One region of the Lacrimispora sp. genome, then DNA from elsewhere that is predicted to be linked to it. Evidence: riboswitches for the same ligand, from Rfam matches in the RefSeq annotation. Region 1 holds a riboswitch; the other holds the start of a gene.
What was found. A riboswitch is a leader RNA that binds a small molecule or an ion and turns the genes downstream of it on or off. The one in region 1 is predicted to bind FMN.

Region 1 (15,079 bases):
TCGCAGAAGGAAGGGAGATTGCTGCAATTCATCCCAACATGGTGGTAAAGATTCCGATGACAATGGAAGGCTTAAAAGCAGTAAGGGTTTTAAATGCAGAGGGAATTAAGACCAATGTGACTTTGGTGTTTTCGGCAGCCCAGGCTCTCCTTGCAGCAAGGGCAGGCGCTTCATACGTTTCCCCCTTTCTTGGCCGTCTCGATGATATTTCCATGCCTGGAATCGATTTGATCAGGGATATTATGGAAATCTTTGAGGTTCACGGGATCGAGACAGAGATTATTGCAGCCAGCGTAAGAAACCCTATTCATGTCATTGATTGTGCAAAGGCTGGGGCAGATATTGCAACCGTCCCTTATAAAGTATTGGAACAGATGACAAAGCATCCTCTTACAGATCAGGGCATTGAAAAGTTTAGACAGGATTATCTGGCTGTATTTGGAGAATAAAAGGAGAAGTAAGAAAACAGGAGGAGTCATAGTATGTATAATATCCCGGAATTAAAGGTAGGTATCGTAGCGGTCAGCAGGGATTGTTTCCCGGAAACTTTATCCGTCAACAGAAGAAAAGCTTTGGTAGAAGCTTATGGAGCGAAATATAATGCGGAAAATATTTACGAATGTCCGGTCTGTATCGTAGAGAGTGAGATTCACATGGTTCAGGCACTTGAAGATATCAAACAGGCAGGCTGCAATGCCCTTGTGGTATATCTTGGGAATTTTGGACCAGAAATATCAGAAACACTTTTAGCCAGACATTTTGACGGACCGGTGATGTTTCTTGCAGCGGCAGAAGAAAGCGGCGAAGATTTGATTCAGGGACGCGGAGATGCTTACTGCGGAATGTTAAATGCCAGCTATAATTTAAAACTGAGAAATATAAAAGCATACATACCGGAATATCCGGTGGGAACAGCAAAAGAATGTGCGGATATGATTGAAGAATTTCTTCCTGTCGCCAGAGCCTTAATAGGACTTTCAAGCCTTAAAATCATCAGCTTTGGCCCCCGCCCGTTAAACTTTCTGGCATGCAATGCGCCCATTAAGCAGCTTTATAATCTGGGAGTGGAGATCGAAGAGAATTCAGAACTTGATCTGTTTGAAGCATTTAACAAACATGCAGATGATCCAAGGATCCCTGATGTAGTAAAAGATATGGAACGGGAGCTTGGAGAGGGAAACCAGAAACCGGAGATTCTTCCCAAACTGGCTCAGTATGAACTGACACTTTTGGACTGGGTGGAAGCGCACAAAGGATACCGGAAGTATGTGGCAATCGCCGGAAAGTGCTGGCCTGCGTTCCAGACTCAGTTTGGCTGTGTACCATGTTATGTGAATAGTCGTTTGACCGGCAGGGGTATCCCTGTATCTTGCGAAGTGGATATCTATGGAGCTCTCAGCGAATTCATCGGAACTTGTGTCAGCATGGATGCGGTAACGCTTCTTGATATCAACAATACGGTTCCGGATGACATGTTTGAAGAAGATATCAAAGGAAAATTTAATTATACCCATCAGGATACCTTTATGGGATTCCACTGCGGTAACACCTGTTCAAAGAAGCTCTCTGACTGCTCTATGAAGTATCAGATGATCATGGCAAGAACCCTTCCGGAAGAGGTTACCCAGGGAACTTTAGAGGGCGATATAGCACCTGGAGATATTACATTCTTCCGTTTACAGAGTACTGCAGATAATATACTGCGGGCTTATGTGGCTCAGGGAGAGGTGCTGCCGGTAGCTACCCGTTCCTTTGGAGGCATCGGTATTTTTGCAATACCGGAAATGGGGAGGTTCTACCGCCACGTGTTAATTGAAAAGAATTTTCCGCACCACGGAGCTGTAGCATTTGGCCACTATGGAAAGGCTGTTTTTGAAGTATTTAAATATCTCGGTGTGGAAGAAATCGGATTTAATCAGCCAAAGGGAATGCTGTATCAGACTGAAAATCCATTTTCATAAGATTTATTTATAAAATAATAGATAATTGAAGGAAAGGGACTGCCGTACTGTTTGATTGGAATCAGACAGTGCGCAGCCTCTTTTCTTTTTTTTGCTGAAAAAGCAGCAGCCTGGCCGGGGATCATGCCAGGCTGTATGGCAAGTTACCAAAACCATACACGGCTCATAAAATATATATAGGCATGGTCAGTTACATGGATACATGCCAAAAATATAATGAAATGGGAGGATTAACTATGCCTAATAGTGCGCTTCAGATAGAGCTGAATACAGCGACAGCTGTTGCATCAGGTGCCAATGTTCCTTTTGATACCATAGTCTATTCAGCTGGCGGTATATCCTATAATCCGGCCACTGGTGTAATTACTTTTCTGGAAGCTGGCAGATTCGTAATAGATTGGTGGCTTGCAACACAGTCTTCTCAATCAACAAATGGTGCAGCTTTTGCACTGTCCTCTTCACAGGGAGATTTTATCGAGGGAAATTCTCCGATTAAAACCGGCGAAGTATTTGGGATTGGAATTGTAGAAGTAACTACAGCTCCAGCTACCTTGTCTCTCGTCAATATTAGTAATGCAACGGTATTTTTCGCAACTCAGGTTCCGCTAAAAGGAACGTTAGTCATCGTTCAGGATGATTTTGAATCTGGAGGAGGAACCGGTCCAACCGGAGCAACTGGCCCAACGGGCCCTGCGGGAGCAACCGGCCCAACAGGTCCGACGGGAGCAACTGGTCCTGCAGGAGCGACTGGCCCGACGGGAGCAACCGGCCCCGCAGGAGCAACTGGCCCCGCAGGAGCAACTGGCCCTGCAGGAGCAACTGGCCCGACGGGAGCAACAGGTCCCGCAGGAGCAACTGGCCCTGCAGGAGCAACTGGCCCGACGGGAGCAACTGGCCCTGCAGGAGCAACTGGCCCGACGGGAGCAACAGGTCCCGCAGGAGCGACTGGCCCTGCAGGAGCGACTGGCCCGACGGGAGCAACAGGTCCCGCAGGAGCAACTGGCCCTGCAGGAGCGACTGGCCCGACGGGAGCAACTGGCCCGACGGGAGATACCGGCCCAACCGGCCCAACAGGAGATACGGGAGCAACCGGTCCGACAGGAGATGCGGGAGCAACCGGTCCGACAGGAGATAGCGGTCCAACTGGCCCAACAGGAGATAGCGGTCCAACTGGCCCAACAGGAGATACGGGAGCAACCGGTCCTACGGGAGATACAGGAGCGACTGGTCCAACAGGAGATACGGGAGCAACCGGTCCTACGGGAGATACAGGAGCGACTGGTCCAACAGGAGATACCGGCCAAACCGGTCCAACAGGAGATACCGGCCCAACCGGCCCGACGGGAGATACCGGCCCAACCGGCCCGACGGGAGATACCGGCCCAACCGGTCCAACGGGAGATACCGGCCCAACCGGCCCGACGGGAGATACCGGCCCAACCGGCCCAACAGGAGATACCGGCCCAACCGGTCCAACGGGAGATACCGGCCAAACCGGTCCAACAGGAGATACCGGCCCAACCGGCCCGACAGGAGATACCGGTCCAACTGGTCCGACAGGAGATACCGGCCCAACTGGTCCGACAGGAGATACTGGTCCAACCGGTCCGACAGGAGATAGCGGTCCAACCGGCCCGACAGGAGATAGCGGTCCAACCGGCCCGACGGGAGATACCGGCCCAACCGGCCCGACAGGAGATAGCGGTCCAACCGGCCCGACAGGAGATACCGGCCCAACCGGTCCGACAGGAGATACCGGTCCAACCGGTCCGACAGGAGATACCGGCCCAACTGGTCCTACGGGAGATACCGGCCCAACCGGCCCAACGGGAGATACCGGCCCAACTGGTCCTACGGGAGATACCGGTCCAACCGGTCCGACAGGAGATACCGGTCCAACCGGTCCGGCAGGTCTGGAAGCTTTTGGAGGACGTTTTAGTGATACTGTACAGGTCCTGGGAGTTACTTTATTAGGAGAAGTGCAGGTGGAACTTGAAAATACAATGCCGGCAGAAAATGTGACTTATACGATAGCAGACAGTATTACAATTGGTACAACAGGAACTTATGAAGTTAGCTTTATGCTCAGAGGTAATGCTTCTATAGGAGCTGTTACAACAGTTGCGGTTCGATTGAACGGTACAGATATTCCTTCTCTTACAAATACTCAGGCATTAACAATTGCTACGGGAACGGAATTTAATGGTTCTGCAATTATAAGTCTGAATGCAGGAGATGTACTTGATTTGGCAGTTTCAGCATTAGTTGCACTTTCGCTGACACTTGCTTCTGGAACCAATGCCACACTAATTGTTAAGATGCTTGACTAACAGGAACAAAGGAGCTGTTGTAAAGGTAGATTATATATCTACTGGAGCAACAGCTCCGATTTAAGATTTAAATGATATGTATTCATATGCTATGGCAAAATAGAAATATAAATCGTAGATTTTCATCCGGAAATTGTACATTATAAATTCAATCGTATGTGAATTAGCAAAGGCTTGAAAATCTCCGATGTTACCCTGTTGACCATGGACAATGCTAAAAGTGAGCAACTGACTCCACACAAAAGCGACAGACAGATCACAGACAAGAGATGTTGTAAATAAGCCTTATGTTAAAGAATCAAACCTTTAATTATGAACTAAAGTTTTTGCTCTTACAGTATCAATAAAATCTTTTAGATTTTGTGAAATCCATTTATTTTTATGATATATCACCTGTGAAGCAAGTTTATAGTTTGTTGCATAGTTCAGCTTCACCAATTCATTGTTATCCAGTTCTTTTTGCACCGATAATTGTGGGAGAACACATATACCAAGCCCGCTGAGCACGGTCTGCTTAATTACTTGCAGACTGCTGGTTTCGAGGACAATTTTAGGAGTAATTGAAGCATTCAACAAATCCTTTTCAAACATTTTTCTATAACAGCAGTTCTGCCCGGTAAGAATCAGAGGAATATTTAAAAAATCTTCAATTGTTACTTCTGCTTTTTGAGCAAGTGGGTGTTCTGGAATTGAAAAAGCACATATGGTTTCGTCAATCATCAAAGCCGTATTAATTGAAGAATTATATATGGGTAGGTCAAGAGTAAATGAAATATCAATCTCGTTATTGACAAGTAAAGGTATAAAATCAGTTGAGTCCAAAACATTCAAATATAATTCGACGTTGGGATGTTTGGTTTGATAAGCCTTTATAATTTCAGGAAGCCGGTAAATGCAAATGGATTCTGAGGCCCCGATCGTAATACGTCCGTGGTCATTTTTATTCGCAAATTTATGCTTTAAATCATCTGTCAGATAAAGTATTTGGTTGGCGTATGCAATGAATTCTTCACCTTCTGGAGTTAGAGAAATATTTTTACCCAAGCGTTCAAAAAGTTTTACACCTAATTCACTTTCCAGCTGCTGTATTTGAGTAGTAACATTTGATTGTGCATAATGAAGATATTCGGCAGTTTTTGTAAAGTTTTTTAATTTACTTAATACCAGAAAAGTATGTAAACGCTTTAACTCCATATTCGGGAATCCTCCTGCTTAATGTATAGATCTGGAATAGAGATTGTTTTGATCAAAATAATCAATTTTACAGATTTTTCTTTCGATGATATCATTTAATAACAGAAAAATCAAATAATATGGAGGTATTTTATATGGAAACTGTAAACCTGTTAAAGGAAGTCAACAAAATCACTGAGTTATACACCTATAAAAAGATTGGTTTATTAAATGGAAATGTCCTAAGTATCGTTCAAGTGGAAAATCGAACATTGGATTTTCATGTTCATGAAAATTCAGATGAATTATTCTATGTTATTGAAGGTGGTTTTCATTTAGAAACGGAGGAAAAGAAAACAAAAGTAAATACCGGAGAATTAATTATTGTTCCCAAAGGGCTTAAACATCGTCCGGTGGTAAATGAATTGACGAAGTTCTTAATGATTGAATTATCAGGAACCCTCAATAAAGAAAATAGTGGAGATCAATATGAAGAGTAGCTATATTATTTGTTTTATTTCCATCATACAAAATTAAATGTGCTCAATGATCGTTACGAGAGGTAACGCATATATTGGTGCGGCAGAACAGGATCTGAAGATTCGGTTTGGTGGCAGTTTTGAAATTATAAGACTGCTGTTTTTCATTTGTGGCTTGCGGCGCTCTCCTTTGGAGAGTCTGTGGGACACTTTGCTGCAAAGTGAAACGTGTGAGAATCCTTGACTATGGCATGGTATAATAGTTTACAATAATTCGTTGCAAGCATTTTTCTTCTCAAAGAGGGGAGCTGATTCTCAAACCCGTAAATTCCCTATAATTTGAATAAAAATTCAAATCTTGGCTCTTTATTTACAAAAGAATTATATGGTTCTTATTAAGATGTGCTTTACTTTGCAGATATTACGCTGATATAATATAAATTAACAAATAAATGCTGTTTGGAACGGCATGAAAGCGGGGAAGAATCCATGAGATATCCCAAGGTGATTCAAATGAGCCAGTTTCTCTGTACAAGGTCTGATCTTGGACGAGGCTTGTACAGAGTTCGTTTCGTAATTTAAATTTACCTCGTCCGCATTGGATCTTGTACTTATAAGGATGTATACTTATAAGGAGAGAATACAATGAAAAATAAAAATAATTATATTATATTCTGGCTTGGACAATCTGTGTCACAGTTTGGAAGCTCTATGACGGCATTTGCTCTTACGATTTGGGCTTTTGAAAAAAACCAGTCTGCGATGAGTGTCTTATTAATGACCTTTTGTACCTATTTGCCATACATACTTGTCAGTGTTTTTGTGGGCGGATTCGTAGACAGTCATTCAAAAAAAATGATTCTTATTCTATCCGATACGATAGCAGCATTTTTAACGGTTGGTATTTTTATTGAAATGAGCAGAAATCAGCTTTCTTTGGAACTGATCTGTGTTGTGAATATGATTATTGGACTGACAAATGCATTTCAATCACCTGCAGCAGCAGTAGTAACAGGGTCTCTGGTTCCTGAGGGGCAATATCAAAAGGCGAGCGGCCTTCAGTCATTTTCTGGTAATTTAATTCTGGTGGCATCTCCTATGTTATCTGGAATGATCATTGGTTTGGCAGGCCTTCCATTTGTTTTACTTGCTGATTTACTGTCATTTGTGTTTTGTATGGCAACTTTATTCATTGTTAAAATTGAGCGCCATATTAATACGGATTCCGGGAGAAAAGAAGTTAAAAAAGAATCGGGGTGCAGGCAGACAGGCAGTCTCCACAATAGCCTTAGCTACCTAAAGAAAGAAAAAGGTATTCTTTATATTATTATAAGCATGGCAATTATTAACTTTTTTTCAAGGCTCACCTACGAAAATATTTTATCGCCTATGATTTTAGCCAGAAGCGGCAATGATGCAAAAGTACTTTCCGCAGTAAGCGGTGTGCTAGGGCTTGGTGGTATTCTTGGTGGTGTGATAGTTGCAAGCAGGAAAGGAAATGATAATCCTCTTAAGCTGGTTTATGTATCGGCAGGAGTTTCCTTTTTGTTTGGAGATCTGTTAATGGGAATGGGGAGGAATCTTGTAACATGGTTTATCGCTGGACTGGCGGCCAGTGTACCGATTCCTTTTATCATGGCAGGACAGACCATGATTCTGTACCGGACTGTTCCAGAAAAAATTCAGGGAAGCATTTTTGCCTTGCGTAAAGCAATCCAGAACTCCACCATACCTGTTGGAATTCTTTTGGGAGGTTATCTTGCTGATTATGTGTTTGAGCCGTTCATGGCATCCGGCCGGCCGTCAGCAGTGGTTTTAATGAAGCTGGTAGGAAGCGGAAAGGGGAGCGGAATGGCAGTTATGTTTTTATGTACAGGCATTTTGGGAGCATTCTCCTGTCTTATGAGTCATAAAAACCGTTATATAAAGGAGTTGGCAGATAAAATGTCGGAAAACAAGGCAGAGCCAGGCGATCTTTTATAACATAGCAAACCATCTTTTGCTGCTTGATTCTGTAGTATGAAGTTATGATAGACATATTACCATGACGGAGGTGCAAACTATGAATCAATGAATCTGTATGATAATTACAGGCGGTCTGGTCTGTGTGGCTGCAATACAGAATAAGGAGTTCTTGCTCAAACCAGAAGTTACTGTGGAAACAGAGCAGGCACCTTATGATGGATTCCCTGGTGAAGAGACAGTTTCTGTTAAACCAAAGCAAAAGTCTTTCATTAATCCATCGGGAGCGACCTTAGAAGAACGATTGATACCCCCTGATGGCTATGAAAGGCTTGAAAAACCAATGGGAAGTCTCCAGGGGTTCTTGAGAAATTATGCTATAAAACCAGATAAAAGTCCTGTACTTTTATATGATGGGAGCAGGAAGAAGAATCAGGATGTACATGCAGCCGTATTTTCCGTACCATTGGTGGAAGGTGATCTGCAGCAATGCGCAGACAGTGCCATAAGGATATATGGAGAATATCTCTGGTCAGTGGGGGCATATGATGCCATATCCTTCCATCTTACCAATGGTTTTTTAATGGATTACCCTTCATGGAGATCGGGAAAGCGTTTATCCGTAGAAGGAAATCAGGTGCGTTGGGAGGCGCGGGCAGCCTTTGATGATTCCGATGATAATTTTGCCAAGTATTTGAGGCAGGTCATGGTCTATGCAGGAACCATGTCCCTGGAAAATGAAAGCGGTAATGTAGAGCTTAATCAGATACTGGCCGGAGACCTATTCATCCGGGGAGGCAGTCCGGGGCATTGTGTGATGGTAGTAGATGTGGCAGAAGACCAGGCAGGAAATAAGTGTTTTCTTTTGGCACAGGGATACATGCTGGCACAGGAATTTCATGTGCTAAAGAATCCCCTTCACAAAGAAGATCCCTGGTATTACGTTTCGGAAATTAAGGAATCCCTTGTTACGCCGGAGTATGTATTTGAAAAAGATGGCTTGAAACGGTGGAAGGCATTTCTGGAGAAATAGAATGAAAAACAGCCATATTCCTGCTGTCTGAGATGATTCTTAAAAGTTATATTTCAGACAGCGTAAAAATGGCTGTTTTTTATTTTATTATATAATTCCTTTATAGACCATTAGCACCATGATGACGGTTACCAGTATAATTCCAAGGAGAAAAATTGTGCCTGAATTTATTTTTCCTGTCTTTTGTTCATCCTCTGACCGTGAGGCCAAAAGATTAGATTTTCTTAAAGTTGTGACAAGCGGCTTGTAAATAAGAAGGGTCAGTGCTGTATTGATTCCGCATTTTATCAGGTTAAATGGAACAATCGCCGGCAGCAGAAGCTGTACGACAGCTTCTCTCGGGTATCCCATATAAATGGGAGTAATTAAATAATTCCATAACACCATAATAATTGTCATAAGAATGCTGCCTAAAATCATTCCGGCAAAAGCGCTCTTCGTGGAATGGCGCTTTTGATAGAGGCAGGCTGCAGGGCAAACAAATGCCACCGTGGACAGAATATTCATGATCAATCCGATTACCCCTGTACTGCTGATTGTAAACATCTCCACAAAAGAAACAATTACGGAAATCAGAACGGAAGGCAAAGGCCCGAAAAGAAATCCCCCCGTCATAATAATCACATCTTTTGGTTCGTATTCCAAAAATGGTGCAGCAGGAATGAGTGGTATCCGAATGGCAAGAACCGCCACAAAGGCCAGTGCACAAAGCATAGCCATAATGGTAAGTCTGCTGGTTTTTTGGTTCATATTCATAATACATGCCTCCTGAAAAAAGTAACACCTGAAAGTATGTCCTTCAGGTGTTAATAATAGACGGTGTATTATCCTTATTTAACACATCTTCTTTCATCCAGACTATACTGTCGGTATTGGAATCAAACCAATTCTGCGCAATATGCGCTCGCGGACTTTACCGCCGATCGGGAATTACACCCTGCCCTGAAGACAACTATATGCAAATGTTCTGGATGTATTATAACATCACTCTAAAAAAATGCAATATGTTGTTGCAATTTTTTTTGTGGTTTGCTATAATAGCTGCCATGGGGGTATAGCTCAGCTGGGAGCGCGAGATGTCGGGTGTGCGACCCCTCAAAGAAGAAGTAGATTTAAAGAAGTAAAATGCTGGAAACCCAGATAAATAAAGGGTTTTCGACCATATGGGGGTATAGCTCAGCTGGGAGAGCGCTTGAATGGCATTCAAGAGGTCATGGGTTCGAATCCCACTATCTCCACTTAAACAATAAGCCACAGGCAGGAATGCTTGTGGCTTAAATTATAATTTACAGGGACGGGACACTTGGTAAATTAAGGGCAAAAGGGATTTTTCGTTTTTCAAAATGTGCCCTTTTACTCATTAAAATTGAAATGATAATTATGTTTTAGAAACCCGTAAATAGGTTTTCTTATACAGGGTATACAAAAGTGATTTGCTTACTGGAGAGTACCGTATAAAAAACAACTTTCCATATAAATGCTGTGCGGTGAAAAAGGAGAAAGCAAATGATTTATTATCATGTAGATGTGTTTAGCTGTGAAATTCTGTCAGGGAATGGTTTGACCGTTATATTTCATGAAGAAGATATAAGTATGCAATATATGCAGGCAATTGCACAGGAGTTCAAGCAATTTGAGACTATTTTTCTCAGACAGACTGGAGAGAAGCGTTTTCGCGCCAGGATCTTTACTGTGGAAGAGGAATTGGATTTTGCCGGGCATCCGATTTTAGGAGCCATGGCAGTAATTCACGAGAAACTGTATGCGGAAACACAGAACGCAACCGCAGTTTTTGAGTTAAACAATAAAACCTTGCAAGCGGAATCAGTAAAAATGGAAGGCTATTTTCAAGCTACGATGAATCAGGGGGTACCCAGATTTTTGGGAACTGTTGAGGGTGAATTGGTCAATATGTTTTTGCATGCGCTAAATCTTACAACAGACCATCTTCATCCTACTCTTCCAATGGAGGTCGTTTCAACTGGATTACCATATTTGATTGTTCCTCTTGCTGAAGGATTAGAAAAGGCAAAAATCAGTACCAAGGACTTTGAGGAGCAATTAGAGAAAATTCAAGCTAAATTTGTTTATTTGTTTAGTATAGATAGAATGGAAGGTCGTACTTGGGATAACAGAGGATTGATCGAGGATGTAGCAACCGGCAGTGCGGCTGGTCCGACTGGAACTTATCTCTATAAATGGAATATTTGTAATGCTGATGAAGATATATTAATTAATCAAGGCGGTTTCGTAGGAAGACCCAGCAAGATAAAAGTATCTGCGGATCAATCCACAGGACACATTAAGGTGGCCGGAGATGTTAGAATAATTGTGAAAGGACAACTCTTAATTTAAATATGCGCTTCCACCAAAGTCTCACTGGATTCAAGAAATATCTTTTTCACACAATCCACACATGTTGAAACAATGACAATGATGATATATTTTGGTAAAGAGAAGAAATATCAGAGGTGAACCGCAAGATGTTGTGGTTTTTGAGTGAACAATGAGCAAAAAGCAGGGCTGAAAAATGCAGTTTTCGGACCTGTTTTTTTGCTCTTCCACGGCTGACATAGGGTATAATGAGAAAAAAGTCTATTAAATAGGAATTTGGTAAAGATAAAAGACAACGTATAGCTCAACTGGGTGAGGGATTGAATGACATTCAAGAGGTTTTGGGTTCGAATCTCACTATCTCCATTTAAATTATAATTTATAGGGATGGGACATTTGATAATCTGGTGAATGTGCATATAGCAGCTTTTAACTATTGTATTAACGAGGTTTCGGTTTGTGCATAAGCATTTTTTGAGATACGTAAAGAAAAGCATTATGATCCGTATTTGAATATCTGCATTTTAGTACTCAAAAACAGGCCTGTTGCTATAGCAACTTTATGTGATGAAAAGAGGATATCTCATAGAAAATTTTAACTACTTGGAATAGCCTTTTTGGAGCGAATAAAAGGATTGGCAGCTACGATATTAAATGAGCTATCAAATCATGTTATGGAAAAATTTCCAGAACCCAAAGGCATGACTGGTGGGGATCAGCCATTTTTGAAGCCAAAGGTTATTATGTGGCAGATTACATATCGGCATACCGTTATGATATGGAAATATATCTGGCATGGGATGAGAGATTAATGAAGAAGTGTTCGTACTGGGGCAAATCCCGATATTTAGATAATAAAAATCTGTTTTTTCGTTATATATATTTCATCAATCTATAATTGTAATCGTAGGCTATTTTACGATTCCGCATGTAAAGGCAGGATTCGTTCAATATGTGATTATATGCCTGACCTCTTTTGGAATTACCGTCTTCGTATATGAATTAATCAAACGAATAAGAATTGCTAGATTCTTATTTGGGATTAAAAAAAGAATGAAATAAATAAATTTGTGCAGTCTGTCTAGGAATGCAGGAAACAGGTAAAATCCTCTTATAGGATGAAGTAGCTAATGGTTTTAACAAAGGTTAAAAAATCAGGAAGAAATTTTAGTAAATATAAGCTACTTCCAAAGGAATTCAGGTGCTGTAGTGATTCCTATTCTACTTCCGATACATGTTGAAACAGTGATTTTAATAACGTATTGTGGTTATGAAAAGAAAAATAAGAATTAGACTACAAGATGTTGTGGATTTTGAAAAAAATGAAGGTGAAAAGTGTGTTTCACTAAACAATTAGCCACAGGCATGAATGCTTGTGGCTTAAATTATAACTTATAGGGATTGGACACTTAATGAATTAAAAGTAAAAAAGGTGATTTTTTATGGCGAAAAAGTAGATAATCGAATAATAAAGTTCCATTATTTGATTGAATTATTTTACAATTTGTCATAAAATAAATAAAGTAAACAAGTTGAAAATGTAGGTATGTATAAGTTTAAGGAAAAGAAAACTAAGCATGTTATAGCAATAATGAGAAGTTCAAAAAGGTTTTGTCAATTCAGGCTGTCTTACAATGGAAGTAGGCGGTACTTTAATATACAAACCTAATACAGGGGAAGTAAAGCGTGCTTATAATGCAAAGTTGTTCGAGCAGAATATTCTTATTTACAAAATTGGACATTAACTTGTAGAGATGTTAGAACAAGTTCCTGAATTTTACATGATAAGTTTAAAGCTTTTTTCACAGCTCGTTTATATTCAATAGAAATATACTTTTATTATTCACAAGAATAAGATTTTGAAACCACCAATATATGGTGAGTGCAGGAGCGGGAAACTAAAAGAATGATGATAAATAAAAAAACAAAGATGTATTTTGGTAGTGTCACAGCTATATCTATATTAGTGTTATCTTTTCATATGCTTGCTCTAAAATTTATATATAATTATATAGGATTAATGCTGGATGGAAATGGACTAGCAGGCGAAAAGAAAAAAGAAATTGTCGTAAAAGCTGAAAATTTTAAGAATTATTCCCAATATTTTACAAATGCTTTTCTATTAGCCAACTTTTTCTTTTTAATACTTATCGGTATTATATTGCTTACAAGAATAATTAATTTAAAAATGTACCTAAGTTCATATTTACTATTTGAAGTAATTCAGATAATTGGGATTTCGATATTTATACAAATATTTAATAAGTATGAATTAACAGAAGGCTTTGGGAGATGGAGAATACTACATCGTAATGCATTGTTTTGGATTATTTTAATTATTCCAATTATAATTTATTTGTTGAATAGAAAACAAAAGAAATAGAAATTATTTTATCAGGATTAATATGGTATATTAATAAAAACAGTAAATTGAACTTAAACGGTTAAATACAACCTCTTTTTTGTGTCATTCAAGAACCATATTTTTTGTAGGTACGTACTACCTAATTGATTGTATGGTGTTAGATATAGGGCACTGGGCAAAAGTGTTGCGATTCCATGTGTGGAGTATGTGCTCCGCGGAATCGCCTGTTTTTTACAAAAATATATTAGGGAAACGGAGGAATCCGTATGTACATCTACCCCTATAACTTAAAATCAAAGGCCAAGCTCTAACTGTGGCAGAATATACGGAAAATAGCTAGCACCGTTTAAATTTGTTGAAGCCACGAGATAATACCTGTTTTAAAATTGTTTCTATTATCTTTATCATTAAATCTTCTGAGTATAAATCAGTGCCAATGAAAAAATTTCAGTGGTGTTTTTAATTAATATGTCATAAAATTCTTTTTTATATGAATAAAGATTATATTAGATTCAAAGGCATTATATATCATTGAGGTGTCGTTTTTTGTATTATTAAAGTTTCTTCAGAAGCATATAAATAATGACAGCTGATAAATTTAAATTTTGATATATACTTTTAATAGCATATTTAAATTTCGGATAAACATTCCATGTTAAAGAATTAGCTATGGGATAAATTCATGTATGAATTATTACATCAATTATACCTATATCATTGGTTTGAGTTATACCTGATTCAGAAATCATTTGTTTTATATGTAAAAACTGTTTTTAATAAAGGAAATATATAATTGTCATGGCTTTTTGTGATATGAAGATGTTTTGAAATTACAAGTTTTACTGAGAATCAGCTATTACACCTAAATGGAAATATTTTTGAACAAATCCAAAATAGTGAAGTTGGAATAAATCTGCCCGAGGGTTGGGTAAGAGGAACCTATTTATGGATGGTAGATGATGATGAATTTGTTGGTGAGGTTTGCATTCGTCATACATTGACAAATGCATTAGCCAAATTTGGAGGTAACATCGGATATGGCGTGCGTTATTCCCGATGGAATGAGGGAATTGCTACTAAAATGCTATTTTTTGCGCTGGAATATGCCAAACAAAACTTATATTTGAATAAGTCTTTAATAACTTGTAGTGATGATAATTTTGCGTTTGCACGTGTAATTGAAAAAAATGGAGGTACCATTCAGGAGGTAATTGAAAATGTAATTAATGGTAATAAAAGAATGACTAAAAGGTATTGGATTAAGTTATAGTATTTGTTTTTATAATACAATCTCTACCTTTTAAAGGCATAAACATGCACCGTTTGATTTTCTCAAACATGATACTTATAAGCCCAATAGGGGCGGCTTCCGTCAAAACTGTTAGAGCAGGAATAATTCATATATACAAACTATAATGGTCTTACAAATCAAGAAGTTTTTT
Region 2 (15,079 bases), 120 kb from region 1:
TGGTGGGAGAAGCCTGCCCTTTTGTCAGACCGTAAATCTGATTGTCATGAACAAAATGAGTGATATTCACGTTCCTTCTGATGTTGTGGAGAAAATGGTTTCCTCCTTCTCCATAGGAATCTCCATCACCGGAATTTACTATTACCGTAAGCTTTTCATTGGCTATCTTTGCAGCCACTGCTGCCGGTAACGCTCTGCCGTGAAGACCGCAAAAGCTGTTGGCGCTTAAATACTGGGGAGTCTTTGCCGCCTGGCCGATTCCCGCTACCATAAGAACTTCATTCGGCTGTTTGCCAAGTTCTTCAAGTGCTGCTTTTAAACTGTTTAATATGGCAAAATTACCGCAGCCCGGACACCAGGCTGTTTCATAAGTTTTGAATTCTTCCATTTACCTCAAACCTCCTTTCAGTACCTCTTTCACGATTTCTTCCCCGGTAATCTGCCGTCCGTCGTATTTTAAAATGCTTCGGTCACAGCTGATTCCGGTTTCCCCACGGATTAAGGAAGCCAGCTGTCCGGTCGCATTCTGTTCCACATTGATCAGGGTCCTTCCTTTTGAGTACTTGATTAAGTTTTCCTGAGGAAGAGGATAAATGTCACCAAATACAAGGGCTCCATAGCCTCCTCCCTCCCGATTCAATGTTTTTACAGCCTCTTTTACCGGGCCATAGACAGAGCCCCAGGCAAGCAGCAGGGTGGTACAGTTCTCATCTCCCAAGAATTCCGGTTCCAAAAGTTCCTGGCATAAGCCCTTTAGCTTTCTCATCCGCTTTTCCATCATCTGGTTCCTGACTTCCGCAGATTCTGTGATCCAGCCTCTTTCATCATGCTCATCACTATCTGCCGTAACAAGATGGCTTGTGACTCCCGGAACCAGTCTTTTAGAAATCCCATCCTCTGTAATCCGATAGCGGAGATATTCTCCCTCTGCTTCTGCTGCGTAGGTCGTCCGGGTCAGTCTGGAAGGATCGTAAGGCTTCACACATGCCGTTCCATCTCCAAGATACTGGTCACTCAGCAAAATAACAGGGATCTGGTATTTTTCTGCAAGATTTAATGCACGTGCGGTCTGATAAAATGCATCTTCCTGATTTCTCAATGCAATGACCATGCGGGGAAATTCCCCCTGGGAAGCGGAAATAACAAACTTCAAATCACTTTGCTCGGTTCTGGTCGGAAGTCCTGTTGCCGGTCCCGGTCTCTGTACATCCACCGCTACAAGAGGAATCTCTGCAATTCCGGAAAAGCCTAATGCCTCTACTTTCAGACAAAACCCTCCGCCGCTGGTTCCTGTCATAGCTCTTGCACCTGCAAAAGATGCACCTAAAGCCATATTGATTGCGGCAATCTCATCTTCCGCCTGTTCCACAACCACACCGGCCAAGTTGCCAACCGAAGCCAGGTATTCAAGCACTGCCGTGGAAGGAGACATAGGATATGCGGAATAGAACTTCAGACCTCCTGCCACCGCACCAAGTCCAAGGGCCTCACTGCCCGAAATCAGCATATAGTCCTGAAAGCCGCCGTCAAGATGCTCATACATGGATTCCACCCGGTTATATCCCGCTTCTGCTGCTTTCACATTTACTTCAAGAATTTCTTTTTTCATGACACCGGCCATGATTTCTTCTACATAGGTAAAAGGTTCCCCAAAAAGTTTCAGCACCGCACCAATGCCAACACTTGCAAATGCCCTCGGATTACCCAGTTCTTTTGCCAACTGGTTCATGGGAAGTTTTATAATGTTTTTTTCATCAGCCGGACAATCCAGGCTGGTATCGCACAATACAAATCCTCTATCTGTCAGTTTATCCTTATGTAATTCAACGGTTTCTTCATTTAATGCAATAATTCCATCAAGAACATCGCTATGAGAAGTAATTTCTTCCGTTCCGAAACGGAGTAATGAAAAATTATGGCCGCCGCGTACCCGGGACATAAAATCCCTGGTGGTAAAAATATAATAGCCGGAACGCTTCAGCAGCTTTTCTAAAATAGCAACTGTGGTATCAATTCCCTGTCCGGCTGCACCGCCAATCAGAATATTGTACATAGGCTTACCTCCTTATGAATTTTGACCAATTATAACAAAGTTCGATTATATTTTCAATATTCTTCCGGTTGTTTTTATAAATTTTATAATTATTTTATTTTATATCCAATAAAGTTTGAATTCTTTTGTTATTCCCCTTATTACCGAAACATCGGGTAAATAAAGCGGAACGCCGCCCCGGACTTGCCGGTAAGTGTTCTGCGCATGGAGACGATAGATTTTTACATTTTTATAATATAAAATTGGGATTTTTCTGATTCCGAAAAGCTTTGGATTTTCACATGAAAGGTATCGCCAATGCTTTGATGCAGCTCCTCATCAAGCACAGAATGATAGGATTTGATTTTTCCTTTTTCCATTAATAAGATAAAATCTGCATAGTTTAGGGCCAGAGCCATATCATGCAGAACCATGACGACTGTTTTTCCCAGGGTTTCATTTAATTCCCGAACCAGTTCCATTATTTCATAGGAGACATTTATATCCAGATAAGTAGTCGGTTCATCAAGAAATATATACGGTGTATCCTGAGCCAATATCATGGCAAGAAACACCCGCTGGCGTTCCCCTCCGGACAGCTGATCCATGTTTTTATACTTAAGGGAGCTGCAGCAAGCCAGTTCCATGGCATACTCTGCAATGGTTTTATCCTCTTCTTTAAAAGGTCTTAAAGGAGACTGATAGGGGTATCTTCCGGATAAGACCGCACGTTCCACTGTCATTTCAGGAATAAGGTTATTTTGCAGAAGTACAGATACTTTTCTTGCAAAATTCTTCCGCTTAACGGCACCAATTTCCTGCCCATCCAAAAGTACTTTTCCCTTCTGTGGACGCAAAAGGCGGGAAGCCAGCTTTAATACCGTACTTTTTCCGCACCCGTTTGGACCGATGATCGCCGTTACTTTTCCTTTTTCAAAGGTTACGTCCATATCCTGTATCAGCGGCTGCTGATTGTAGGAATAAGTCACTTTTTCAAATCGGATCATTCTTTTCCTCCGTTTCTCCTGTTTTTAAAGATCAGATACAGAAAAAAGGGACTTCCAATCAAAGACATTAAAATCCCAACCGGCAATTCGTAGGGAAGGAAAATTGTCCTTGCAAGCAGGTCGCACAGAATTACAAACATCCCTCCCATAAGGGCACTGGCAGGAATTACGAAACGATTGTCTGATCCAATGAGCAGCTTCACCCCATGGGGAACCAAAAGCCCCACAAAGCCGATCAGTCCGGCAAAACTTACAGCGGAACCGGCAAGTACGGCAGCAATTGCAAGATACAGACACCGGCTGACTAAAATATTCATACCAAGTGTTTTTGCGCATTCCGCCCCCAGATGGAGAAGGTTTAATCCGCTGGAACAAAGCATTGCAAGCATCAGACCTAAAAGGATAAGGACAGCCGGGAAGGCAATGGCATTTGCCGTCAGGGAGGAAAGCCCCCCTACCAGAAAATTGCCTGCTCCCACATAGGCATCCGGACAAAGGATCATAATGGTATTCATTCCGGCACTGAAAATGCTGTTGATTACAAACCCGGTCAAAACCAGCAGCAGCTGGGACATTCGGCTGCCTGCACCGGCTAACAGTACCAGCATGGAAGCCAACAGCGCTCCAAGAAATGCTGACACCGGAAGCAGACCGGACTGTGCCGGAAACAGAGCAGATGAAAGAAGAACAAAAAATCCGGCTCCGGCGTTGACTCCTATGATGTTCGGACTTGCCAGCGGATTATTCAGCACAGACTGTATGATGGTTCCCGATACCGCAAGACCGCTTCCCGCTAAAAGCGCCCCAAATACTCTTGGCAAGCGGACGGTCATAATAATCCGGTATAAAAAATCATCCGGATCGTTCCGGATCAAAGTATCAAAAAACACAGGCACTCCAATGGGACTTGCTCCCAGGCACAGGCCTGAACCAACAGAAATCAAAAGACCGGCTCCTGAACACAGCAAAAGGAGCAGCGCCTTACGATTGGTTCCCATAAAGGATTTCAGAAAGGTATGCATAACTATCTCCCCATTTCGCATCTGGCTTATACAGAAACTTTTCCTTTGGCAAAATAATATACCGTCCATTTTGCACTGCACTCAGGCCGTTCCATGCCGGATTGTTTTCTACGGTCTTTTTTAAGTTTTTTTCAGCCAGTTCTTCATCATTTCCCATGGCAACAACAAAGATATAATCGGGATCGGCTTTTATAATGGATTCTATATTAAACTCCTTTAACAGGCTCTGATTTTGATCTGCAATGTTTACACAGCCTAAATCCTTTAACATCTTTCCGGTCATGCACTGAGAATTCTTAACAATGGCTCCGCCTGAATAGGTTATGAGAAGCAAAACGGTCTTAGGCGTTTGATCCTTGCTTTTTGTGATGATGGTATGAATCTGCTCTTTCACCGCCAGACCATTCTTTTCATACAAATCGTCCCGGCCTGTAATATCCGTACAGATTTTAAGCATTTTTAAATAATCTTCAAAGTAAGTCACATCAAAATAAGCGGCGGTAATTCCGGCCTGCTTAAACGTTTCCTTTAAAGCCACATGTTCCTTTGTCTCAGAAGACAGGATCACAAAGTCCGGATCACATGCCAGGATCTGTTCCACACTGGGATTGTTGTAGGTTCCTACCGTAACTACAGGTTCCGGAAGTGTCAGCCCTCTTTCCTCAAAAGCATCATCTGTAACTGCCGTCAGCTCTCCTCCGGCATCCAGCCATATTTCTGCAAAACTGCCCATAAGAGCCACCACTCTTTCAGGCTTTTGAACAGCAATTTCCTGATCAAGCGCATCTGCAAAACGGTACCCCTCTCTGGAAGGCGGCGGTTCCTTTCCGTTATCGCTGCAGCCTGACAAAAAGCCTGCAAGCAGAAAAAAAATCACTCCAACCATCATTCTTCTCACTTTCAATCTGCCACAACACCTCCTGTTTCCAATTGCTTTCCATAGGCACAGTAACTGTCCTCTGCCATATAGTCGCCTTCATGGTAATATCCTGCCCTTGCGCGGCAGCCGCCGCACTCTTTTTCGTAGATACAATCACGACATGTCCCTTTATATCGCCGTGTTCGCAGATTTTTGAATAACCGGCTGCTTTTCCATATCTGATCAAAGGGCTGTTCCCTTACATTACCTGCTTCCTCTACCATATAGGCACAGGGCCTGACCGTTCCCACAGGATCAATGATACAGTAGGTCAATCCGGCAAGACAGCCTTTTGTAAAACGGGTTTTCACATCCATCTGCCGGGCTACCCGGATAAATTGTGGTGCACAGGTGGGCTTTATATCAATGGAAACCTGCTTCTGCTTCTCCATAATGGTTTTTAAGAGTTCTTCATATTCCATCACCTCCAGGGAGGTTTTTTCCAGAAACTTTCCTCTTCCTACCGGAATCAGGAAAAATAAGTAACTGGCGATTGCTCCTGATTCCACACAGAAATCAATGATATCGCATACTTCCTTTTTATTCCAGTCCATGATGGTCGTATGGATCTGAAAGGGCAGACCTGCCTTTTTGCAGTTTTCTATCCCTTTCAAAGTCATTTGAAATGCATCCTCTTTTCCCCTGAAAAAGTTATGTCTGTCTTCTTTTAAGCTGTCCAGGCTGATGCCCATGGCCTTTGCACCGGACTGCTTTAATTTCATGGCTGTTTCTTCTGTGATCAGCGTCCCGTTGGTTCCAAAGACCGGACGCAGTCCTATGGAAGCGGCGTAAGAGACCAGTTCAAAAATATCCGGACGCATGAGCGGCTCTCCTCCGCTGAATATCATAATCTTAAAACCGGCTGAGGCTATCTCTCCGATCATTTTCTTTGCTTCGTCTGTGGTCAGTTCCTCTGCGCTTTTTCTGCCGGCATCCTGATAGCAATGCCTGCATCTTAAATTACACTGATTGGTGGTCAGCCACGATACAATCATCCATTTTCTCCTTCCCTATACGTTTTGCCCATAGTGATTAAAAGTATATGCCTATTATATGTACAGGGCCCGTTCCATAGAATCAGGCTTTCCGGACTCCTTGAAGTTTAAGGCACTTGACAACGCTTTTTCTTCGTGCTATATTAACAAATAATTGAATACATATCTTCAGGGCAGGGTGTAAATCCCTACCGGTGGTAAAGCCCACGAGCCGCAAGGCTGATTCGGTGTGATTCCGAAGCCGACAGTATAGTCTGGATGAAAGAAGATGCAGACACATTTTTATGTGCATGGTATATTCACTCTGAAATCGTTTTGATTTCGGAGTTTTTTGTTTTTTATACCATTCCCCTCCATCATGTGATTACAGGCCTTGAACGATATCGGTTCAAGGCATTTTATATTTTAGGAGGTGTGCTGTTGACAGACATTGATTACATGAGAAAAGCATTGGCTCTTGCAAAAAAAGGGGTTGGCTGGGTCAGTCCCAATCCAATGGTGGGGGCTGTTATCGTAAAGGATGACAGGATTATTGGAATGGGCTTTCACCAGCGATCTGGTATGCCCCATGCGGAGCGTGAAGCCCTATTAAACTGCATGGAATCTCCTCAGGGAGCAACCCTTTATGTGACTCTGGAGCCATGCTGTCACTATGGCAAAACGCCGCCATGCACCGACGCAATCATCGAAAGCGGAATCCGAAAGGTTGTCATCGGTTCCCCGGATTCCAACCCTGTTGTAGCCGGCAAAGGAGTCAAAACCTTGCGTCACCATGGAATCGAAGTTACGGAAGGGATTCTTTTGGAAGAATGCCGAAAACTCAACCAGGTCTTCTTCCACTTCATGGAGAAACAAACACCCTACGTCGTAATGAAATATGCAATGACGATGGACGGAAAAATTGCCACTTATTCCGGAAAATCCAAGTGGATTACGGGGGAATCCTCCCGTCTTCAGGTGCAAAAAGACAGACACAGATATTCCGGAATCATGGTTGGTGTAAATACCATACTCGCCGACAACCCTATGCTGACCTGCCGCTTAAACGGCTGCAAAAGCCCCAGCCGTATTATCTGTGACACCCGCTTAAGGACGCCTTTAACGGCCCATGCCGTTCAAACTGCCAGTCAGTACAAAACCATTCTGGCTACCTGCTGTACCGATGCGTCCAAAATAAAACCGTATGAGGAGGCCGGATGCCAGGTCCTTACGGTTTCTCAAAAGGAAGGACGGGTGGACTTAAAGGAACTGATGATACAGCTTGGGAAACGGAACGTGGACAGCATTCTTTTGGAAGGCGGAAGCACGTTAAACTGGTCCGCTTTAACAAACGGAATCGTAAATAAAGTGCAGGTTTATACCGCACCAAAGTTGTTTGGCGGCATTGACGCAAAATCTCCCATCGGCGGCACCGGGGTGGAATCTCCAGACCATGCGTTTGCATTATCGCCGCCCCGGATCACAGTACTGGGAGACGATATCCTTTTTGAAAGCGAGGTGCTTTGATGTTTACAGGTATTATTGAAGAAACCGGTATTGTGCGCAGCGTAAAAAAGGGGGCACGTTCTGCGGTTCTGACCATTGGCGCATCCGGGATACTAAAGGATATTAAAACAGGGGACAGCATTTCAGTCAATGGCATCTGCCTGACCGTGACTTCTTTTACTCCTACGGAATTCACTGCAGATGTGATGCACGAAACCATGATCCGCTCCTCTCTTTCAAGGCTTCCTTCCGGTTCCATGGTGAACCTGGAACGGGCAATGCCTGCGAATGGCAGGTTTGGCGGCCATATCATCACCGGACACATCGACGGAACCGGAATCATCCGTTCCATGGAACGGGACGGCAATGCCATCTGGTATACCATACGGACGACGAAAGAAATATTGCGTTACATTGTAGAAAAAGGCTCTATAGGGATCGACGGCATCAGCCTGACCGTTGCCAGACTGTCAGAAAATGATTTCAGCGTATCCGTTATTCCCCATACTGCCAGGCAAACAACCCTGTCCGTCAAAAGGGTTGGGGATACTGTCAATCTGGAAAACGACTGTGTAGGAAAATATGTTGAAAAATTCCTTGGAGCTGCTGCCCCATTAAATAACATTTTTTCATACAGTCAGAATTAGGAGGGAATATGTTTCATTTTAATACGATTGAAGAAGCACTTGAAGATCTGCGCCAGGGTAAGGTCATACTGGTTACTGATGATGAGGACCGGGAAAATGAAGGGGATTTGATCTGTGCGGGCCAGTTTGCCACTACGGAAAATATAAATTTTATGGCTGTCCACGGAAAAGGACTGATCTGTATGCCCATGAGCGCTGCCCTTTGTCAAAAACTTCAGCTTCCTCCAATGGTTCAGGATAATACCGATAACCATGGAACTGCTTTTACGGTTTCCATTGACCACATCAGTACCACCACCGGAATTTCTGCACAAGAACGTGGAATTACAGCCCGTGCCTGTGTGATGGAAGACGCAAAGCCGGAGGACTTTCGCCGTCCGGGTCATATGTTTCCTTTAATCGCAAAATCAGGCGGTGTTTTAGAACGGAACGGTCATACGGAAGCAACGGTCGACTTACTTCGTCTTTCCGGTCTGAAAGAGTGCGGATTATGCTGTGAGATCATGAAGGAAGACGGAACCATGATGCGCACTCCGGAATTAATAAAACTGGCAGAAGCTTACGGCCTTACCTTCATCACCATCAAAGAACTGCAAAATTACCGCAAAAAGCATGACAAACTGGTAGAATGCGCTTCCGTGACGAAAATGCCCACCAAATATGGGGAGTTCAAAGCCTACGGCTATGTAAACAAGCTCAATGGGGAACATCACGTTGCATTGGTCCGGGGAGAAATCGGAGATGGAACCAATCTCCTGTGCCGCGTCCATTCGGAATGCCTGACCGGGGATGCCTTTGGCTCTCTCCGCTGCGACTGCGGCCAGCAGCTTGCGGCCGCCATGAAACAGATGGAACAGGAGGGACGGGGCATTCTTCTCTATATGCGGCAGGAAGGCAGGGGCATCGGCTTGATCAACAAGCTTCGTGCCTATGAATTGCAGGATCAGGGGCTTGATACTCTGGAAGCAAATCTGGCTTTGGGTTTTGACGGTGACATGAGGGAATATTACATTGGTGCTCAGATACTGAAGGATCTGGGTGTGAAGACTCTGCGCCTGCTGACGAATAATCCGGATAAAGTATACCAGCTTTCTGATTTCGGAATGGAAATCACAGAACGGGTCCCTATCCAGATGAGTGCCACCGCCTATGACTTGTTTTACTTAAAGACCAAACAGTCCAAAATGGGACATCTGTTAAATTATAAAAAGGAGCTTTGATCATGAACATATTTGAAGGAAAATTAGTATCTGAAGATATAAAAATAGGTATTGTTGCCGCCCGCTTTAATGAATTTATAACCTCAAAGCTGCTTTCCGGCGCTCTGGACGGACTAAAGAGGCATGAGGTCTCCGACGAAGACATTGATGTGGCCTGGGTACCCGGAGCCTTTGAGATTCCGCTCATCGCATCAAAAATGGCCAAAAGCAAAAAATACGATGCCGTTATCTGCCTGGGTGCCGTCATCCGTGGCAGCACCAGCCACTATGATTATGTCTGCAATGAAGTTTCAAAGGGAATCGCACAGATATCTCTTGCCAATGATATTCCCGTATTATTCGGTGTGCTGACAACAGAAAATATTGAGCAGGCCATAGAACGCGCCGGTACCAAAGCAGGAAATAAAGGCTTTGACTGCGCAGTCAGTGCAATAGAAATGGTAAATCTGATGCGTGCATTTTAATATTTTTTCATTTTATATATAAAAAAGACAGCCTCCATTTCATGGAGGCTGTCTGATACTTATACTACAAAAATTCAACAGCTTCAGCCCTGCCTTGATTCTTTCTGTCCCAGAAGATCCCATCGTCCGTTTTTCAGGGGCTAAGCTTTTCACATTACCGCTCTCATAAAAATACAGCGCTTTACTATCTTTCGTTCATTTGCTGTCAATCGTTCTGTAAGTTTTCCAACTTATCTAAAAGCTGCAGCATCCATTGGTTATTCTGATCTATAAACCTTTTGCCAGCCAGTATTTCACTGACTGACTGTATATAGGTGCCCGGAACCATCTCGTCCCTGCAATTTTCAATTAAATCTGTGATGATCTGCCTCGTATTCTCCAAATGGAATTGGAATCCATACACCCTTTTTCCATAGGCAAAAGCCTGATTCCTGCAGGCCTCATTGGTAGCAATCAGCATGGACTCTTTCGGCAAATCGGTAAAGGTGTCTCCATGCCATTCAAAAACAACCGGATTTGGCGGAAAGTGAGAAAACTGGGGCAAAGCCATAGCCTCTTTTGTAAAAGTCACTGGAAACCAGCCAATTTCACTGTACTGATTTTTTACTACCTTTCCGCCAATCACGTCCGCAATCAACTGTGCTCCCAGACATAAGCCAAGGATTAACTTATTCTCGCTGATGGCTGTCTTTATAAATTCTTTTTCTTTTATCAACCATGGATATGTTTCTTCCTCATAGATATTCATGGGACCGCCCATAATAACCAGCCAGTCAAAATCCTCCCCAGCTGGCAGTTTGTCGTCCTCAAATAACCGGGTACAGGTAACGGGATACTTCCTGCTTTCGGCCCAGCTAAGAATAATCCCGGGATTTTCAAACGGTACATGCTGCAGATAATGAATTCTCATAATAGCTCCTTCTTTTAAAATTTCAGCAACTTCCTGAGCACTAAGGAGATCATTCTCTATAAATTAATCCTCCATTAGATAAGAATATAATGCTTCAGTGCCCAAAATAATAATAAAACATCAGATGTTTATTCAGAATCTTACGCCACACGGTCAATAATATTTTGTAATATTCTATTATTTTGAGCCAATCACTGTAATATTACCATAACAGAACAATCATGGCAAGAATAATTCAATCTGCTGGAAACCATCTGTCAATCCAATACAAGGGGCTTTATCTTTTTTACAACATCTAAAAGTGTTCCGTCTCTTGCTTCCACAATGGCTACAACCTTGTCTTCCCATTCCAGTTTATCCGGAGTTCCCACCAGACTATAAGCCTTATCTTTCAAATATTCAATTGTCACACGAGAAATCCCTGCGCTGTCAAGACATTCCTCCAGATCCTTTCTTAAGGGGTTTACCGCAATTCCATAATCCGTAACCAGAACATCTACGCAGTCTCCGGGTGTGGTAACCGTAACGACACGGTCACACACCGTAGCCATCCTTCCTCTGGTCAGAGGGGTTACGATAATACAGCATTTGCTGCCGGCCGCGGTATCGGGATGACCGCCCGGGGCACCTCTTAGGACTCCGTCCGAGCCTGTAATAACATTTACATTAAAATCCGTATCAATTTCCAGAGCAGATAAAACCACAAAATCCAGCATATTGACATAAGCACCTTTGTTTCCCGGATTTGCATATTCGCTTAAGCTGATTTCCAGATGTTTTGGATTCTTAAACAAATGGTCAATGGCACCCTGGTCAAAATCCTGCGTATCAAGAATATATTCCACCAGTCCCTTATCCTGAAGCTTGCAGATAGAACTGCTGGTCCCGCCCAATGCAAATTTCATTTTAATTCCCTTATCTGTCATATGGCCTTCAAGAAAGCGGTTTACTGCAAGAGAAGGTCCTCCCACTCCGGTCTGGAAGGAAAATCCGTCCTTGAAATATGGGGTTGCTGCAATGATTCTTGCAACATCTTCAGCCATCATCAATTCTCTTGGATTTTCCGTCATTCTTGCTTCCTTGGTAGAAATCTTTTTCGCATCTCCAATATTTTCCACAACACATACACAATCCACATCAATGGCAGAGATGGATGACGGCATGTTGGGGAAATCCACCAGTGTATCAGTAATGATTACTGTATGGTCGGCATAATGGGCATCATGAATGGCAAATCCCATATTTCCGCAGTTATTTTTTCCGCCTACGCCCTTGGCATTACCAAATTCATCGGAAGTGGAAGCGGCCAGGAATGCAATATCAATATGAACCTCTCCTGCTTCCACGGCTCTTGGCCTTCCTCCGTGGCTTCTGATAATTGCAGGGGTTGCCAGCTTTCCCGCTGAAATGACTTCACCGATACGTCCCCTCACACCAGACGTCTGTACGCCAATGATCTTACCCTCTTCAATATAATCTGCAATAATATCCTGTGCGCTTCCAAGAGAAGTTGCTGCTACTGTTATATCCTTTAACCCCATCTCTTCCACCAGGACCTTTGCTACCATGCTTGCCACATAATCTCCGTCTCTGAACTCAGTATGGAAGGAAAATGTCATTCCGTCATGGGCACCGCATCTTTCACAGGCTTCCCGGATGCTTTTGCACAGTTTACTTTCCACTGGCTTTACAAAACGGCATGCCTTTGGTGAATCCTTTTTTATATACTTGCCATCCATATAGTATTTTCCCTGATAGACCTCTTTTCCATTTTTAAGAAGCTCATCCGGAATCTCTCTGTTCACGGCGTTTATCATTTCATTACTTCCTTTCTCAATCAATTGTTCATACCCTGTGTTCTTTCTTTTCCCTGCGGCCGTTTCCTATAAGTCTCCCTGGTAGACGCCGCATGCTTTGGCTAAATCAAGAATTCTTCTGGCATCCTCAAAGAATGGAATATCAACCATTTTCCCATCTACCGTGTAGACACCAATGCCGGAATCGGCCTGTTCGTTAAAGGAACGCACCAGTTTTTCTGCATAGGCAATTTCTTTTTTAGTCGGAGCAAATGTTTCGTGTACGAAACGGATCTGTTTAGGATTGACCACACTTTTTCCATCAAATCCCATTTTATGGTTCTGGATTACTTCGGCCCGAAATCCTTCCATGTCATCAATATTGGGGAACATGGTATCAAAGCACTGGACACCTGCTGCTCTTGCTGCCAAAAGCATCTGGCCTCTCGCCGCCAGCATCTCAATCCCGCCTTCTTCGATCTGGACATGCATGCTTTTACGGAAATCTCCGCCGGAAATCGCACAGCCAAACATTCTGTCTGAGGCGGTAACAATTTCATACGCATTTAAAATTCCCTTGGGACTTTCTAAAGCTGCCATGAGAAGTGTTCTTCCCACTTCCACACCGAATTCCTTTTCTGCCATTATCACATGCTCTTCTACGGCCTTTACGTCTTGTGCGCTTTCGCATTTGGCAATTCTAATTCCGTCTGCTCCGCCTGCAACCACACATCGGATATCTTCCTTCCAGTGAGGGGTATCCAGTCCGTTGATTCTCACGATAACTTCTGTTTTGCCGTAATCTATATTTTTAAGGGCATGATACAAGGAGAACCTTGCCGCATCCTTCTGGTTTTCTGCAACAGCATCTTCTAAATCCAGAATAATGCTGTCCGCACCGTAAATATACGCATCTTTAATCAGCCCCGGCTTCTGTGCATTCATGAACATCATGGTACGGCGAAGGCGTTTCTTCTCTGGCTTTGGTCTTGTAATCATCTGACATTTCCTCCCCATGAAATATTTTCATTGGAAATACCGCAGCTTCTGTATACTGCACAGCCAACACGGGCTTTAATGGTACATTCTAAAGCTCCCTTGTCAATCACCGTCACTTTTCCTGTTTTAACTTCTAGTTCTTTTAGCGTTTTTTCCACCGCTTCCTTTATCTGCCGGCCGTACTGATTCATGACGCTGCTTTCGATCATAACACTCAGTTCGCTGCTGCAAGGCTCAACGGTTACCTGAGCGTCGCTGGACTCTAAGGTTCCGGCAATTGCCGTCTGTTTAATCTCCATAGCTTATCTCCTTCTTTTTCGTATAACATATAAGTTGTATATAATAAGGCTGCTGTTCTTACCGCAGACCTATCAGCAAAGTTCCTATATTCCCAGAGCTAAAAGAAATATACCAAAGGCCGACATGCCAAAGAATAACAGAAAAAGTTTCCTTTGCTCTTTCTCTCTTTTTTCCATTGCCCGTTCCATTTTCTCCACTACATCCCTGATACGAAAACTGTATTGGTTCAGTACACTTCCATCAAATGTATGAGTGGAATATTGGCCGAATGATTCATATGGCACCTGACTCTTTATGGGCTCTGAATTTTTAGCAACTGCCTTCTTTCTGATTTCCATGGCTTATCCTCCTTTGCATTTGCAAAATTGTAACAATTTTATTCTTGCAATTCATTGACAGGGAACAAAAATACTACATCAAGAAAATATTTTCTATGCTATTTTCTTTCACTGATTTTACCAGTTTTTTTGTGTAATTAAGGCAAAAAACCAGCATATAGCCTAATCATAAGATAGCATTCATTTTAATAAATGTAAAAGTCCTATTTTTCCACTATTTACATTCTAAACAGGAATGTATACAATTGTTTACAAAGGATGTTCCTTTGTATAAAATATACTTTATAAAGAAAGCATAAGAACCTGTGCCCCGGTTCTATTACTTATTGGCTGACCTTGATGCTCTGCTATTAAAACCGATAAACATTTTTTATAAAACCATTAGATTCTTGTAAGGAGTTACGTATGGATGAGAGAGATTTTGAACTTTTAAAAACTCTGGGAAAAACAAAGAACATAACCCGGGCGGCTGATTTGCTGTACGCTACCCAGTCCTCTTTATCAAAAAGGATCAGCGCAATTGAGCATGAACTCGGTATCACTCTTATGCTTCGCTCCAGACATGGAATTCATTTCACGCCGGAGGGGGAAGAGGTTTTAAAACGAACCGCGCAGGCAGCCAATCAGCTGAAAATCATGAGAGAAGCGATTGACGAAAAGAAAGGATATGTCTGCGGTACCTTAAATGCAGGAGTATCCATTAACTATGCTCTTTTCCGTCTATCCGGACTTTTAGCCAACTATAAAAAAGCATACCCCAATGTAAATACTCACATTATTACGGATCAAAGTAAAAAATTATATCTTCAGCTTATGGAAGGAACCGTTGATGTGGCTATATTAAGAGGTGATTATGCCTGGACAGGAACAAAGCTTTTGCTTGAAAAGGAAAAAATCTGTGCCATATACAGTGAAAAATATAAAAACAGATCATTTCACGAAATC

Region 2: another riboswitch for FMN. It lies ahead of ribD (bifunctional diaminohydroxyphosphoribosylaminopyrimidine deaminase/5-amino-6-(5-phosphoribosylamino)uracil reductase RibD); the one in region 1 lies ahead of ACLTWA_RS04750 (ECF transporter S component).

Annotation. Positions count from the first base shown of each region.
Region 1 covers NZ_JBKVXF010000001.1:954,543-969,621, reverse strand. The annotation lists gene fsa (fructose-6-phosphate aldolase) at 1-449, shown strand, start outside; gene ACLTWA_RS04780 (L-fucose/L-arabinose isomerase family protein) at 483-1,961, shown strand; gene ACLTWA_RS04775 (BclA C-terminal domain-containing protein) at 2,198-4,291, shown strand; gene ACLTWA_RS04770 (LysR family transcriptional regulator) at 4,598-5,485, opposite strand; gene ACLTWA_RS04765 (cupin domain-containing protein) at 5,620-5,964, shown strand; gene ACLTWA_RS04760 (MFS transporter) at 6,589-7,926, shown strand; gene ACLTWA_RS04755 (DUF4846 domain-containing protein) at 8,051-8,938, shown strand; gene ACLTWA_RS04750 (ECF transporter S component) at 9,026-9,694, opposite strand; FMN riboswitch at 9,776-9,892, opposite strand; tRNA gene ACLTWA_RS04745 (tRNA-Ala) at 10,104-10,176, shown strand; gene ACLTWA_RS04740 (PhzF family phenazine biosynthesis protein) at 10,445-11,293, shown strand; gene ACLTWA_RS04735 (hypothetical protein) at 13,179-13,655, shown strand; gene ACLTWA_RS04730 (GNAT family N-acetyltransferase) at 14,467-14,907, shown strand.
Region 2 covers NZ_JBKVXF010000001.1:832,287-847,365, forward strand. The annotation lists gene ACLTWA_RS04185 (2-oxoacid:ferredoxin oxidoreductase subunit beta) at 1-388, opposite strand, end outside; gene ACLTWA_RS04190 (2-oxoacid:acceptor oxidoreductase subunit alpha) at 389-2,053, opposite strand; gene ACLTWA_RS04195 (ABC transporter ATP-binding protein) at 2,275-3,039, opposite strand; gene ACLTWA_RS04200 (FecCD family ABC transporter permease) at 3,036-4,061, opposite strand; gene ACLTWA_RS04205 (ABC transporter substrate-binding protein) at 4,021-4,959, opposite strand; gene nirJ2 (putative heme d1 biosynthesis radical SAM protein NirJ2) at 4,962-5,975, opposite strand; FMN riboswitch at 6,136-6,249, shown strand; gene ribD (bifunctional diaminohydroxyphosphoribosylaminopyrimidine deaminase/5-amino-6-(5-phosphoribosylamino)uracil reductase RibD) at 6,396-7,481, shown strand; gene ACLTWA_RS04220 (riboflavin synthase) at 7,481-8,107, shown strand; gene ACLTWA_RS04225 (bifunctional 3,4-dihydroxy-2-butanone-4-phosphate synthase/GTP cyclohydrolase II) at 8,116-9,327, shown strand; gene ribE (6,7-dimethyl-8-ribityllumazine synthase) at 9,330-9,791, shown strand; gene ACLTWA_RS04235 (type 1 glutamine amidotransferase) at 9,997-10,701, opposite strand; gene citF (citrate lyase subunit alpha) at 10,959-12,518, opposite strand; gene ACLTWA_RS04245 (aldolase/citrate lyase family protein) at 12,585-13,496, opposite strand; gene citD (citrate lyase acyl carrier protein) at 13,493-13,795, opposite strand; gene ACLTWA_RS04255 (hypothetical protein) at 13,880-14,134, opposite strand; gene ACLTWA_RS04260 (LysR family transcriptional regulator) at 14,540-15,079, shown strand, end outside.